One region of the Streptomyces sp. NPDC002588 genome, then DNA from elsewhere that is predicted to be linked to it. Evidence: riboswitches for the same ligand, from Rfam matches in the RefSeq annotation. Region 1 holds a riboswitch; the other holds the start of a gene.
The links. Region 1 has a riboswitch for glycine ahead of gcvP (aminomethyl-transferring glycine dehydrogenase). Riboswitches for the same ligand answer to the same signal wherever they lie in the genome.
Positions count from the first base shown of each region.

Region 1 (7,088 bases):
GTCATTGTCAGTGGCGTGGTGCAGCATCGGAGATGTGAGAAACGCGTCCACGATCCTGCATCTCGACATGGATGCCTTCTACGCCCAGGCGGAGCAGGCGTCCAAGCCGAGTCTGCGCGGGAAAGCCGTGATCGTGGGGGGTCTCGGGCCGCGCGGGGTGGTGGCGACCGCCTCCTACGAGGCGCGGGTTTTCGGGGTGCACTCGGCGATGCCCATGGCCCAGGCGCGCCGGCTGGCGCCGAACGCGGCCTACCTCGTGCCGCGCTTCACGTTCTACCGGACCATCAGCGACCAGGTGATGGGGCTGCTGCGGGCGTTGTCCCCGTTGGTGGAGCCGCTGAGCCTCGACGAGGCGTTCGTGGACCTGGAGGCGGGTGGAGCGGCCTGGGACGGCGAGTCGGCGCGGCTGGCGGGGGTGCGGCTGCGGGCGGACATCCGGGCCGTGACGGGGCTCACCGGGTCGGTCGGGCTCGCCGCCTCGAAGATGCTCGCGAAGATCGCCTCGGAGCAGGCCAAGCCGGACGGCCTGGTCCTCATCGCACCGGGGACCGAGCGGGCCCTCCTCGGCCCGATGTCGGTGCGGACGCTGCCCGGGGTCGGTCCGGCCACCGGCGACCATCTGCGGCGCGCCGGGATCACCACGGTCGACGAGCTCGCCGAGGCGGGTGAGGACGAGCTGGTGCGCCTGGTCGGCAAGGCGCACGGTCACGGGCTGTACGCCATGGCGCTGGCCCGCGACGACCGGCCCGTGGTGGCGGAGCGGGAGGCCAAGTCGGTGTCGGTCGAGGACACCTACGACGTGGACATCCATGACCGGGTCCGGGTGGAGCTGGAGGTGCAGCGGCTGGCGGAGCGGTGTGTGCGCAGGCTGCGCGGGTCCGGGCTGTCGGGGCGGACCATCGTGCTGAAGGTGCGGCGGTACGACTTCTCCACGCTCACCCGGTCCGAGACCCTGCGCGGGCCCACGGACGATCCGGCGGTGGTGCGCGAGGCGGCCCGGCGGCTGCTGGACTCCGTGGACACGACCGGCGGGGTACGGCTGCTGGGGGTCGGCGTCAGCGGTCTGGCCGACTTCACTCAGGAGGATCTGTTCGCGCAGGCGGCCGAGCGGGGGGCGCCGGGGGAGCAAGAGGACATCGGTGAGGAGGAGCCTCCGCAGGAGCGCACCGGGGAGGAGGCGGCCCCGGCGGAGCACCACTGGCGTCCCGGGCACGACGTCCGGCACTCCGAGCTGGGGCACGGATGGGTGCAGGGCAGCGGACTGGGCCGGGTCACCGTCCGCTTCGAGACGCCGGACTCGCCGCCGGGGCGGGTGCGGACGTTCCGGATCGGCGATCCACAGCTGACGCCGGCGGACCCGTTGCCGCTGGTCCGACGAAGACCGGGGGAGGACGGCGGCGCGGGGGACCCGTCCGGCGCAGTTCCGGTGGTGGAACACGGGAACACGCGGTGAGCTTGGTTCGTCACAGAGAGTGAGAGGAGAGCGGAGGGAGGGGGGAGGGGAGGTGGCTCCGAAGGGGGAGGGTCAGCTCTCGTCGGTGCCGGCCAGCCTGCCGAAGTCGTGGTCCGGGAAAGGAGGAGCAGCGGAGACGTCGAGGCCGTAGTGGTGGTAGAGCTGGAGTTCCTGCTCCGGGGAGAGATGGCGGCCCACGCCGAAGTCGGGGGCGTCCTTGATCAGGGACCGGTCGAAGGGGACGTGGAGGGTGCCGTCGACCAGCTTGCTCGGCTCCAGCGGGACGAAGGCGTCCCGGGAGAACAGACCGGTGCGTATGGCCGCCCACTCGGGCACGCCGGTCGCGTCGTCGAGGTAGACCTCGTCGACGGTGCCGATCTTGGTGCCGTTGCGGTCGAACGCCTTGCGGCCGATCAGGTTGCGCGGATCGATGTCGGTCTGCACGTGCCCTCCACTTGGTCGCAACTCATCCGTAAGCACTACAAAAGAGCACATTGGCACGAGCGGCCACTCGAGAGGCGTCGTTGACCTCGCTGATAGTCTGACTACGGCTGCTGACCCCGTGCGGGAGAGTCCTCCGAAAGATCGTCGGAGGCGCCGAAGGAGCAAATCCTCCCCGGAATCTCTCAGGCCCACGTACCGCGCGGACGAGGTCACTCTGGAAAGCAGGGCGGATGTCGACGGCGTCGACGGCCTTCGTCCTCACCGACGGTGAAAACCGGCTGCCCGGGTGGCGGCCGGTGAAGCTCTCAGGTTGAGATGACAGAGGGGGAGGCCGTCGGGGTACCCGCGTCGTGGTGCCCTTCGAAGGTCGTGTCGGACCAGGAGGCCTCAGAAATGACCGCCGATCGCATTCCGCTCTCCGAACTCGAACAGGGAATCCCCTTCGAGCAGCGTCATATCGGGCCCGATCAGGAGGCGCGGGCCAAGATGCTCGCGCAGGTCGGGTACGGCTCGCTCGACGAGCTCACCGCCGCCGCGGTACCGGACGTGATCAAGAACGCCGACGCGCTGGACCTGCCCGGCGCGCGGACCGAGGCAGAGGTGCTGGCCGAGCTGCGGTCGCTGGCCGACCGCAACCAGGTCCTCGACTCCATGATCGGACTCGGCTACTACGGCACCTTCACGCCGCCGGTGATCCTGCGCAACGTCATGGAGAACCCCGCCTGGTACACGGCCTACACGCCCTACCAGCCGGAGATCTCGCAGGGCCGCCTCGAGGCGCTGCTGAACTTCCAGACCATGGTCGCCGACCTGACAGGGCTGCCGACCTCCGGTGCCTCACTGCTCGACGAGGGCACGGCCGCCGCCGAGGCGATGGCGCTGTCCCGGCGGATGGGGAAGAACAAGAAGGGCCTGTTCCTGATCGACGCGGACGTCATGCCGCAGACGATCGCCGTGATCGAGACCCGCGCCGAGCCGACGGGCGTGGAGGTCGTGGTCGCCGACCTCGCCGACGGCATCCCCGCCGAGCTCGCCGAGCGTGACATCAACGGCGTGCTGCTGCAGTACCCGGGCGCCTCCGGGGCCGTACGCGACATCAAGGGTGTCATCGAGCAGGCGCACGGGCTCGGTGCGCTCGTCACCGTCGCCGCCGACCTGCTCGCGCTGACACTGCTGAAGTCGCCCGGTGAGCTGGGCGCGGACATCGCGGTCGGGACCACGCAGCGGTTCGGTGTGCCCATGGGCTTCGGCGGTCCGCACGCCGGCTACATGGCCGTCCACGAGAAGTTCGCGCGGAGCCTGCCCGGGCGGCTGGTGGGCGTGTCCGTGGACGCGGACGGGCACAAGGCCTACCGGCTCGCGCTGCAGACGCGGGAGCAGCACATCCGGCGGGAGAAGGCCACCAGCAACATCTGCACCGCGCAGGTGCTGCTCGCGGTCATGGCCGGAATGTACGCCGTCTACCACGGACCCGACGGACTGCGGGCGATCGCCCGGCGGACGCACCGGTACGCCTCGATCCTGGCCGCCGGGCTCACCGCCGGTGGGGTGGAGATCGTGCACGGCGCCTACTTCGACACGCTGACCGCGCGGGTGCCGGGGAAGGCCGGCGAGGTCGTCGCCGCCGCGCGGCAGCGCGGGGTCAACCTGCGCCTCGTCGACGCCGACCAGGTGTCCGTCGCGTGCGACGAGACCACCGCGCGGGCCCAGGTGACCGCCGTATGGGCCGCCTTCGGGGTGGACGGCGACATCGAGGCGCTCGACGCCGCCACCGAGGAGGCCCTGCCCGCCGGACTGCAGCGGTCCGACGCGATCCTCACCCACCCCGTGTTCCACCTTCACCGCTCCGAGACGGCGATGCTGCGCTACCTGCGCCGGCTCGCCGACCGGGACTACGCGCTCGACCGCGGCATGATCCCGCTGGGCTCCTGCACCATGAAGCTCAACGCGACCACCGAGATGGAGCCGGTCACCTGGCCCGAGTTCGGGCAGCTGCACCCCTTCGCGCCCGCCGAGCAGGCCGAGGGATACCTCACGCTCATCCGTGAGCTGGAGGAGCGACTCGCCGAGGTCACCGGGTACGACAAGGTGTCGCTCCAGCCGAACGCCGGTTCGCAGGGCGAGCTGGCCGGGCTGCTCGCCGTACGCGGATACCACCGGGCGCAGGGGGACGAGCAGCGGACCGTATGTCTGATCCCGTCCTCCGCGCACGGGACGAACGCCGCGAGTGCCGTGATGGCCGGCATGAAGGTCGTCGTCGTGAAGACCGCCGACGACGGCGAGATCGACGTCGAGGACCTGCGGGCGAAGATCGAGCAGTACCGGGACGAGCTCGCGGTCCTGATGATCACGTACCCGTCGACGCACGGCGTGTTCGAGGAGCACGTCGCGGACATCTGCGCGCAGGTCCACGAGGCGGGCGGACAGGTGTACGTCGACGGCGCCAACCTCAACGCACTGGTCGGGCTGGCCGGCCCCGGGCACTTCGGCGGTGACGTCTCGCACCTGAACCTGCACAAGACGTTCTGCATCCCGCACGGCGGCGGCGGTCCGGGTGTGGGGCCGGTGGCCGTGCGCTCGCACCTGGCGCCGTATCTGCCGAACCATCCGCTGCAGCCCGCCGCCGGGCCCGAGACGGGTGTCGGGCCGGTCTCGGCCGCGCCCTGGGGTTCCGCGGGGATACTGCCGATCTCCTGGGCGTATGTGCGGCTCATGGGCGGGGAGGGGCTCAAGCGGGCCACGCAGGTGGCGGTGCTCAGCGCCAACTATGTCGCCAAGCGGCTCGAACCCCACTACCCGGTGCTCTACACCGGCCCCGGCGGGCTGGTGGCGCACGAGTGCATCATCGACCTGCGGCCGCTGACCAAGGCCACCGGGGTGAGCGTCGACGACGTGGCCAAGCGGCTGATCGACTACGGTTTCCACGCGCCGACGATGTCGTTCCCGGTGGCCGGGACGCTGATGATCGAGCCGACCGAATCCGAGGACATCCTCGAGCTGGACCGGTTCTGCGAGGCGATGATCGCGATCCGTGCGGAGATCGAGAAGGTCGGCTCGGGCGGGTGGCCGGCCGAGGACAACCCGCTGCGGCACGCCCCGCACACCGCTGCCGCGCTCGGCGGGGAGTGGGAGCACGCGTACACGCGGGAAGAGGCCGTCTTCCCGGCCGGCGTGTCCGCCGCGGACAAGTACTGGCCGCCGGTGCGCCGTATCGACCAGGCCTTCGGCGACCGGAACCTGGTCTGCTCGTGCCCGCCGCTGGACGCGTACGAGGACTGAGCGAGCACGCGCGAGGGCCCTGTCCGCCGCGGACGGGGCCCTCGCGCGTTCACGCGGTGGCCAGGGACACCTCGGTCGCCTTGATCAGCGCGACGACGTCGGAGCCGACGAAGAGGCCGAGGTCGGTGGCCGCCTCCTTGGTGATCACGGCGGTGAGTTCGCCGCCGTCGAGGGAGACCTTCGCCGAGGCCATGACCCCGCCGATCGTGAGGCCGGTGAGCGCGCCCGGGAGCTGGTTGCGGATCGAGAGACCGTCGACGCGGCCGGTGGCGAGGGAGACTTCCGTCGACTTCACCAGGGCGCGGACGGCGGATCCCTCGGCGAGGGAGAGGTCGTCCGCGGCCTCCAGGGTGATGGCCGCCGTGAGGTGCTGGCCGCCGTCCAGACGGATCTCGACGGTGGCCATGACCTCGCCGGGGTGAACGGCGGTGACGGTGCCGGGGAGCTGGTTGCGGATGCTCAGGGTCATGGGCACCTACGGTAGGGCTCCGATCCACTTATGCCGGGTATGCATGGGTCTGTGCCGCCTTGACGGTCGCCCAGACCGCGGCACCCGGGTGCAGATCGAGTTCGGCCGCGGCGACCGTGGTGAGGTCGGCGGCGAGGGGGAGTTCCCCGGCGAGGTCGGCGCGGATCTGGTCGCCGTGGGTCTCCAGTCCGGCGACCTCGCAGCGCCAGAGGTTGCGGGCGCTGGCGCCGGTGGGGCGGCCGCGGTGAAGGGTGACGGCGCTGGGCGGGAACGCGACGAACGCGGGGCCGGACAGGATCTCCGTGGTGGTGATCTTCGGGCCGGTGTCCAGGCGGACCGTGTGGCCGTCGGCGTGGCCGCGGTAGAGGTTGAGGCCGACCAGTTGAGCGATGTAGTCGGTACGCGGGTGGCGGGCGATGTCCGCGGGGGTGCCTTCCTGGACGACCCGGCCGTCCTCGACGACGACCAGACGGCCGGCGAGGACCATCGCGTCCAGCGGGTCGTGCGTGACGAGGACGGCGACGGCCTCGAACTCGGCCAGGTGACGGCGGAGCTGGGCGCGGATCTCCAGGCGGGTGCGGGCGTCCAGGGCGGCGAGGGGCTCGTCGAGGAGGAGCAGCCGGGGGCGGGTGGCGAGGGCGCGGGCGAGGGCGACGCGCTGGGCCTGGCCTCCGGAGAGCCGGCGCGGCTTGGCGCCGGCTTGCGCGGTGAGGCCCATGCGGTCCAGCCACTCGGCGGCCCGGGCGCGGGCCTCCGCCTTGGTGGCGCCGTGGCAGCGGGGGCCGAAAGCCACGTTGTCCAGGGCCGTGAGGTGCGGGAACAGCAGATAGTCCTGGAAGACCACGCCGACCGGGCGGGCCTCCGGCGGCGTGCGCTCCAGGGCCGCACCGTCGAGGCGGAGCCGGCCGCCGGTGAGCGGGACGAGTCCGGCGAGGGCGCGCAGGGCGGTGGTCTTGCCGGCGCCGTTCGGGCCGAGCAGGGCGACGACGTCGCCGGGGGCGGCGGTCAGCCGGACGTCGAGGCGGAAGGCGCCGCGGTCGACGACGAGGTGGGCGTCCAGGCCCTGGCCGGGCGCGGGCGGAGTCGCGGTCTCGCTCTCGGTCACGGAGGCATCCTCGCGCAGGGCGCTCATGACGGCGTCAGCCAGCGGTCGCGCAGCCCCGCGAGGACGGCGATCGAGACGGCCAGCAGGACCAGACTGAGGGCGATGGCGGCCTCCGGGTCGCTCTGCAGGGCGAGATAGACGGCCAGCGGCATGGTCTGGGTACGGCCCGGGAAGTTGCCGGCGAAGGTGATCGTGGCGCCGAACTCGCCGAGGGCGCGGGCCCAGGCCAGGACGGCGCCCGCCGCGATGCCCGGCGCGATCAGGGGCAGGGTGACCCGGCGGAAGGCGGTGAAGCGGGAGGCGCCGAGGGTGGCGGCCGCCTCCTCGTAGCGCGGGTC
Region 1 is NZ_JBEOWF010000051.1:67,879-74,966, reverse strand. Features, by position in the region: gene ABT057_RS40835 (DNA polymerase IV) at 35-1,453, shown strand; gene ABT057_RS40830 (PRC-barrel domain-containing protein) at 1,526-1,897, opposite strand; glycine riboswitch at 2,009-2,105, shown strand; gene gcvP (aminomethyl-transferring glycine dehydrogenase) at 2,291-5,176, shown strand; gene ABT057_RS40820 (TOBE domain-containing protein) at 5,226-5,645, opposite strand; gene ABT057_RS40815 (ABC transporter ATP-binding protein) at 5,674-6,750, opposite strand; gene modB (molybdate ABC transporter permease subunit) at 6,774-7,088, opposite strand, start outside.

Region 2 (7,088 bases), on a different contig from region 1:
GGGGGCACGGGTACTCGGGTGCCCCCGCCGGGGGACTACTTGTTCAGGGCGGGGTACAGCGGGTGCCTGTCGGCCAGGGCCGTCACCCGGGCGCGCAGGGCCACGGCGTCGTACGACGGCTTCAGCGTCTCGGCGATCACATCCGCCACCTCCGCGAAGTCCTCGGCCGTGAAGCCGCGGGTCGCGAGGGCGGGGGTGCCGATGCGCAGGCCCGACGTCACCATCGGCGGGCGCGGGTCGTTCGGGACGGCATTGCGGTTGACCGTGATGCCGACCTCGTGGAGGCGGTCCTCGGCCTGCCGGCCGTCCAGCTCGGACTCGCGCAGGTCCACGAGGACGAGGTGCACGTCCGTGCCGCCGGACAGGACGTTCACCCCGGCCTCGCGGGCGTCGGCGGCCGTGAGGCGCTCGGCGAGGATCCGCGCACCGTCCACCGTACGGCGCTGGCGCTCCTTGAAGTCCTCCGAGGCGGCGACCTTGAAGGAGACCGCCTTCGCCGCGATCACGTGCTCCAGGGGGCCGCCCTGGAAGCCGGGGAAGACGGACGAGTTCAGCTTCTTGGCGAAGGACGACTTCGCGAGGATGATGCCGCCCCGCGGGCCGCCCAGCGTCTTGTGGGTGGTCGAGGTGACCACGTCCGCGTACTCCACCGGGTTCGGGTGCAGGCCCGCCGCCACCAGGCCCGCGAAGTGCGCCATGTCGACCCACAGGTACGCCTCGACCTCGTCGGCGATCCGGCGGAACTCCGCGAAGTCCAGCTGCCGCGGGTACGCCGACCAGCCCGCGATGATCACCTTCGGGCGGTGCTCCTTGGCCAGCTTCTCGACCTCGGCCATGTCGACCAGACCGGTCCGGTCGTCCACGTGGTACGCGACGACGTCGAACTGCTTGCCGGAGAAGTTCAGCCGCATCCCGTGGGTGAGGTGGCCGCCGTGCGCCAGGTCCAGGCCCAGGATGGTGTCGCCGGGCTGGGCCAGCGCGAACAGGGCGGCCTGGTTGGCGGAGGCGCCCGAGTGCGGCTGGACGTTGGCGTACTCGGCGCCGAACAGCTCCTTGATCCGGTCGATCGCGATCTGCTCGGCCACGTCGACGTGCTCGCAGCCGCCGTAGTAGCGGCGGCCCGGGTAGCCCTCGGCGTACTTGTTGGTCAGCACCGAGCCCTGCGCCTCCATGACCGCGAGCGGAGCGAAGTTCTCCGAGGCGATCATCTCGAGGGTGGACTGCTGGCGCTTCAGCTCGGCGTCGACCGCGGCGGCGATCTCCGGGTCGAGCTCATGCAGGGGCGTGTTCAGGACGGACATGCGTCTACGACTCCTCAGCCGGCGATGTAGGCGGTGTACTCGTCGGCGGACAGCAGGTCCTGCTGCTCGCCCGCGACGCGTACCTTGAACAGCCATCCGCCCTCGAAGGGGGCGGAGTTCACCAGCGCCGGGTCGTCCACCACGTCCTGGTTGACCTCGACGACCTCGCCGTCGACCGGCGAGTACAGCTCGCTGACCGACTTGGTCGACTCCAGCTCACCGCAGGACTCGCCCGCGGTCACCGCGGCACCGACCTCCGGCAGCTGGACGAAGACCACGTCACCGAGCGAGTTGGCCGCGTGCTCGGTGATGCCGATCGTCGAGACGCCGTCCGCGGCGGCCGACAGCCACTCGTGTTCCTTGCTGTAGCGCAGCGACTGGGGGTTGCTCATGGCCTGAATTCTCCTGTACGCGGATGAGTGCTGATGAATGAGGGACTGCGGAAGACCGGTGTGAGCAGCGGAAATGTGCGCGGGGTCACGCGCCCGACCGCTCCCGGCGGCTACTTGCGGCGCTTGTAGAAGGGCAGCGCCACGACCTCGTACGGCTCGTGACTGCCCCGGATGTCCACGCCGACACCCGGCGCGCCCGGCGTCGCGTGCGCGGCGTCGACGTAGGCCATCGCGATCGGCCGGCCCAGCGTGGGGGAGGGGGCACCGGAGGTGACCTCGCCGATCACCTCGCCGCCGGCGACGACGGCGTACCCCGCGCGCGGGACGCGGCGGCCCTCGGCGACCAGGCCGACCAGCACGCGCGGAGGCTTCGAAGCGGCACGGTCGGCCGCCTCGGCCAGCGCCTCGCGCCCCACGAAGTCGCCCTCCTTCCCGAACTTCACCACCCGCCCGAGTCCGGCGTCGAACGGGGTGAGCGAGGTCGACAGCTCATGGCCGTACAGCGGCATGCCCGCCTCCAGGCGCAGGGTGTCGCGGCAGGACAGACCGCACGGGACGAGCCCGGCGCCCTCGCCGGCCTTGGTCAGCGCCTGCCACAGCTCGACCGCGTGCTCAGGGCGCACGAACAGCTCGAAGCCGTCCTCGCCGGTGTACCCGGTGCGCGCGATCAGGGCGGGCACCCCGGCGACGGTGCCGGGCAGGCCCGCGTAGTACTTCAGGCCGTCGAGGTCGGCGTCGGTCAGCGCCTTCACGATCCCCGGTGACTCCGGTCCCTGTACGGCGATCAGCGCGTACGCGTCCCGGTCGTCGCGCACCTCCGCGTCGAAGCCCCCGGCCCGCTCGGCCAGCGCGTCCAGGACCACCTGGGCGTTGGAGGCGTTCGCGACCACCATGTATTCCGTGTCCGCGAGCCGGTAGACGATCAGGTCGTCCAGGATGCCGCCGTCGGCCCGGCAGATCATGGTGTAGCGGGCGCGGCCGACACCCACGGAGGCGAGGTCGCCCACCAGCGCGTGGTTCAGCAGGGCGGCCGCCTGCGGGCCGGTGACGGTGATCTCGCCCATGTGCGAGAGGTCGAAGAGGCCGGCCCGCGAGCGGACGGCGTTGTGCTCGTCGCGCTCCGAGCCGTAGCGCAGGGGCATGTCCCAGCCGGCGAAGTCGGTCATCGTCGCGCCGAGCGAGCGATGCACGGCATCGAGCGCGGTACGACGGATGTGGGTGCTGCTCATCGGACGGTTGTCTCCCAAGGCATGGATACGAGGCGTGGACGACAGGCGGGGTCGTTCCTCCCCATCTGTCATCGGAACCTGAGAGGTTCGCCATGACCGCGCGGGGCATGACTTGCACCTTGGGTGGGACCACCGCAAGGGCGGTCCGCTTTTCAGATGTGCCTCGCCCGCGCGGTAACGGGGCCTGAGAGATTCAAGGGAGGGACTTGCTCCTTCGGCGCCCCGGCGAAAACTGCTGCTGGGGACTCTCCCGCGCGGATTCAAACGGCCGGTATGCAGTTGGCGCGCTCATCATTGCACGCCCCGCCCGCGCGCGGCAGAGCGGCATCTGTAACCGGCCTGTGGCAGTACGCGCACAAAAACGCTGGACGCCGGGTATTACCTTCTCTTTACACTCGACGGGCAGAGGATCTCCGAGCCCAAGGGGAGGACGATCACGGTGAACAGGACCACGGCGTACGCCACGACCACGGGCATCGCGCTGCCGAAGCAGCCCGCCGCCCAGGCCCGCGAGCGGTGCGGCGAGCGCCCGGCACCCGTCGTCCGCGACCTGCGCGAGCGGTCCGGCCACAGCCCGCACGGCCTGCTCTTCGGCCACCGGGACCTGGTCGTGGTCACCGGCCTGCCCGGCAGCGGCAAGTCCACGCTGATGCGGCGCGCCGTCCGGGGCGTCCGGATCGACTCCCAGGACACCCGCGACCGCTGGGACGCCCTCGCCCCCCGGTTCGTGCCCTACGCCGTCTACCGCCCCCTGGTCCGCCTCGCGCACTACGCCGGACTGCGCCGCGCCCTGCGGGCCGGCGAGGGCGTCGTCGTGCACGACTGCGGGACGCAGGCCTGGGTCCGCGACTGGCTGGCCCGCGAGGCCCGCCGCCGCGGCGGCGCCCTCCACCTGCTGCTGCTCGACGTCACCCCGGACCTGGCGATCGAGGGCCAGCGCGAGCGCGGCCGCGGCGTCTCGCGATACGCCTTCCTGCGCCACCGCAGGGCCGCCGCCCGCCTCATCCGTTCCGTGGAGAAGGGCCGGCTCCCGGCGGGCGTCGGCTCGGCGGTCCTGCTCGACCGCGACGCGGCGGACACCCTGAGCCGGATCGGCTTCACCGGGTGAGGCCCCCGAACCGGATGCGGACGCCAAGGGCTGAGGAAAGTCCCGGTGCACCCGCTAGCCTTTCAGCCACAGCAGCGGTTCCCAGCAGGCGGTAGGCAGATGGACTTCCCCCCGGCGGACTTCCCGGTCTCCCCGGACTTCCCGGCGCAAGCACACCCCCACCCGCACGGCGGATGGCCCGGCAACGAGCTGGAGGAGGTGCTCTCCGCCTCCCTCGGCATGCCCGGCGCCGGCGGCCGCATCGTCGAGGTGCTCGGCCGCAGCTTCGTCTGGGTGCCCCTGCCCAGCGGCGGCGGCCCGCACAGCGGCCCCCTCGACCTCCCCACGGTGGAGCTGGAGGGCCAGGCCTATGTGCCGGTGTTCAGCTCCGAGGAACAGTTCCGTCAGGTCGTCGGCTCGCACATGTCGTTCACCATCGCCCCGGCCGTGGAGTTCGCCCGCGGGCTGCCCCCGCAACTCGGCATCCTCGTCAACCCGGACGGCGTGGTGGCCGTCCCGCTGCCCCCGCCGGCCGTGGCCGAGCTGTGCCGGGCGGGCCGCACCATGCTGGACGGCCCCGCGAGCGGCGGCCGCGTCCGCCTCTTCGAGCCCGACTGGCAGGACGACCCGATGGACTTCCTCGCCGCGGCCTCCGCAGAGTTCGAGGCGACGGGAGTGGTCCTGACGGCCCGCCGCTGCCTGGCCGCCGTCGAGACGGCCGACCCGGTCATGTTCGTCGGCGTCGAACTCACCCACCTGGACGGCGACCTCCGCGAACTCCCGCTGGACGCGTTGGGCCGGGCGATGGGCCGGGTCTCCGTCAAGTGGCCGGTCAACCTGATTCTTCTGGACGTCGCACAGGATCCGGTGGGGGAGTGGATGAGGGACCGCATACGCCCGTTCTACACAAAGGGCCACTAGTGCCGCGGCCGGGGGCGGCGCCGCAAGGGCGCGGTGCCGTATCGGCCGGCGGCTTTGCGGCGGGGCTCGACGAGCCGCACACGACCCGCACGCGCGAACGCACAACGGGTCCTGTCACAGATGGCGCTTAAGCTGGACCACAACGCGGGGCAGAACAAAAAAGAAGGGGCGGTACAGGTGAGCGCCAGCGGCATCGCGGCCGGACAGGTCGAGCACATGCTGCGCCAGGTCACGCCCGGGCGCTACGACGCCTACGAGGCGCTCCTGCGCGCGCTCGCGACCCCCTCCTCCGGCCAGGTCTGGATGCTTCTGTGGACGGGCCGGGCCGGCTCCCCCGAAGCCCAGTACGGGAACATGGAGGTGGACGGCCACGGCTACGCCCCCTGTGTCACCTCCGCCCAGGAGCTCTCGGCCAGCGGCTGGAACCGGGCGTACGAGGTGGTCGACGGGGTCGACGTGGCCCGCACCCTCTACCCCGACCACTACGGTCTCTGGCTGAACCCGCACACCCCCGGCGGCGGCGTCGGCATCCCCTGGCTGGATCTGCGCCGCATCGCGACCGGCCTGGACCGCCAGCCCGCCGGACCGCTCAGACTCGCCGAACCGGGCATCGAGATCCCCCAGTTCTACGCACTGCTCGCGCAGAACGCCCATCGCACCCCGGTGGTCCGCGCCCTGCGCCGCGCCTGGGTGCAGCCGGCTCTCGGCGCGCCCTATCTGGCCATCGGGCTCGACGTGTACGACACCTCGCCGCCGGCCGTGGACGCCGTTCGGGCGATGATGCAGCAGTCGATCGGAGCCGTACCGGACGGACTGCCGGTGTCGACGGTCGCGATGACCGACGAGCACGACCCGGTGGTGATGTGGATGCGGGCGAGTGCCCGGCCGTTCTACGACCGTGAGGCTCACGCTCCCGCCGCCCCGGCCCAGGCTCCCGCGGGAGGCTACGGCTACCCGCCCACCGGCAGATACTGATTTCGGACATCCGGAACACCCCGGACATCAACGCTTCTTGTCGGCTCGTCACTCTCGGACACCGTCGTCCGGTCGGATGGAGATTTCCTCCGGGGATCTTCGCGCGTAGATGGCGACGATTGGTCCTTTTCTCACCCGGTGTGACCTACTACGTCGCCGTCCGACCCCCGTTACCCCGCGTCCGGATAACGGAATCCTCTTACCCGCATCACGTTTGCGCATCCTTTCGCCGCCAACTCTGGCTACAGATCGCCAAAGCGTTGAAGACTCCCGGTCCAGGGGACTTCGTCCCTGTGTACGACGGACGATCACGCCGCCACAGCGGCAAGTGTGGGCCGGCCACCGCCGGTTGAGAGGGGTCCCTGCCAGATGACGGCACCATTGCACGAGCCGACCGCGGAAGCGGCCCCGAGCGCGGCCGACGAAGCGGCGGTCGCCACCGCCGGCGCCAAGGCCGTACAGGGCCGTTCCCTGGGCCGGATCGCCTGGGAGCGGCTGAAGCGGGACAAGCTCGCTCTCACGGGCGGCGTAGTCGTGCTCCTGCTCATCGTGGTCGCGCTCCTCGCCCCGGTCATCACCAGCCTGCTCGGCCAGGACCCGAACGAGTATCACGAGAACCTCATCGACCCGCTGTTCAGCACGCCCACGGGCTCTCTGGGCGGCGTCAGCGGCGACCACCTGCTCGGCGTCGAGCCGGTCAACGGCCGTGACATCTTCGCCCGCATCCTCTACGGCGCCCGTATCTCGCTGCTCGTGGGCTTCCTGTCCGCGATCGTCGCCGTGATCTTCGGAACCGTCCTCGGCATCCTCGCCGGCTTCTTCGGCGGCTGGGTCGACTCCGTCATCAGCCGGGTCATGGACGGTCTGCTCGCCTTCCCCCAGCTGCTGTTCATCATCGCGCTGGTCTCCGTCATGCCGAGCAACCTGCTGGGGCTCACCGGTTCGAGCGTGCGCGTGTTCGTGATGATCGTGGTGATCGGCTTCTTCGGCTGGCCCTACATCGGACGCGTGGTGCGCGGTCAGACCCTGTCGCTGCGCGAGCGCGAGTACGTCGAGGCCGCCCGCTCGCTGGGCGCCGGGCGGCTGTACATCCTGTTCAAGGAACTGCTGCCCAACCTCGTCGCCCCGATCGTCGTCTACACGACGATGATGATCCCGACCAACATCCTCACCGAGGCGGCCC
Region 2 is NZ_JBEOWF010000004.1:276,074-283,161, reverse strand. Features, by position in the region: gene glyA (serine hydroxymethyltransferase) at 36-1,301, opposite strand; gene gcvH (glycine cleavage system protein GcvH) at 1,316-1,693, opposite strand; gene gcvT (glycine cleavage system aminomethyltransferase GcvT) at 1,804-2,922, opposite strand; glycine riboswitch at 2,978-3,084, opposite strand; glycine riboswitch at 3,085-3,185, opposite strand; gene ABT057_RS07185 (AAA family ATPase) at 3,356-4,030, shown strand; gene ABT057_RS07180 (enhanced serine sensitivity protein SseB) at 4,130-4,930, shown strand; gene ABT057_RS07175 (enhanced serine sensitivity protein SseB C-terminal domain-containing protein) at 5,108-5,905, shown strand; gene ABT057_RS07170 (ABC transporter permease) at 6,275-7,088, shown strand, end outside.
Region 2: it holds a riboswitch for glycine, as region 1 does, so the genes downstream of both, gcvT (glycine cleavage system aminomethyltransferase GcvT) here and gcvP (aminomethyl-transferring glycine dehydrogenase) in region 1, are expected to answer to the same signal.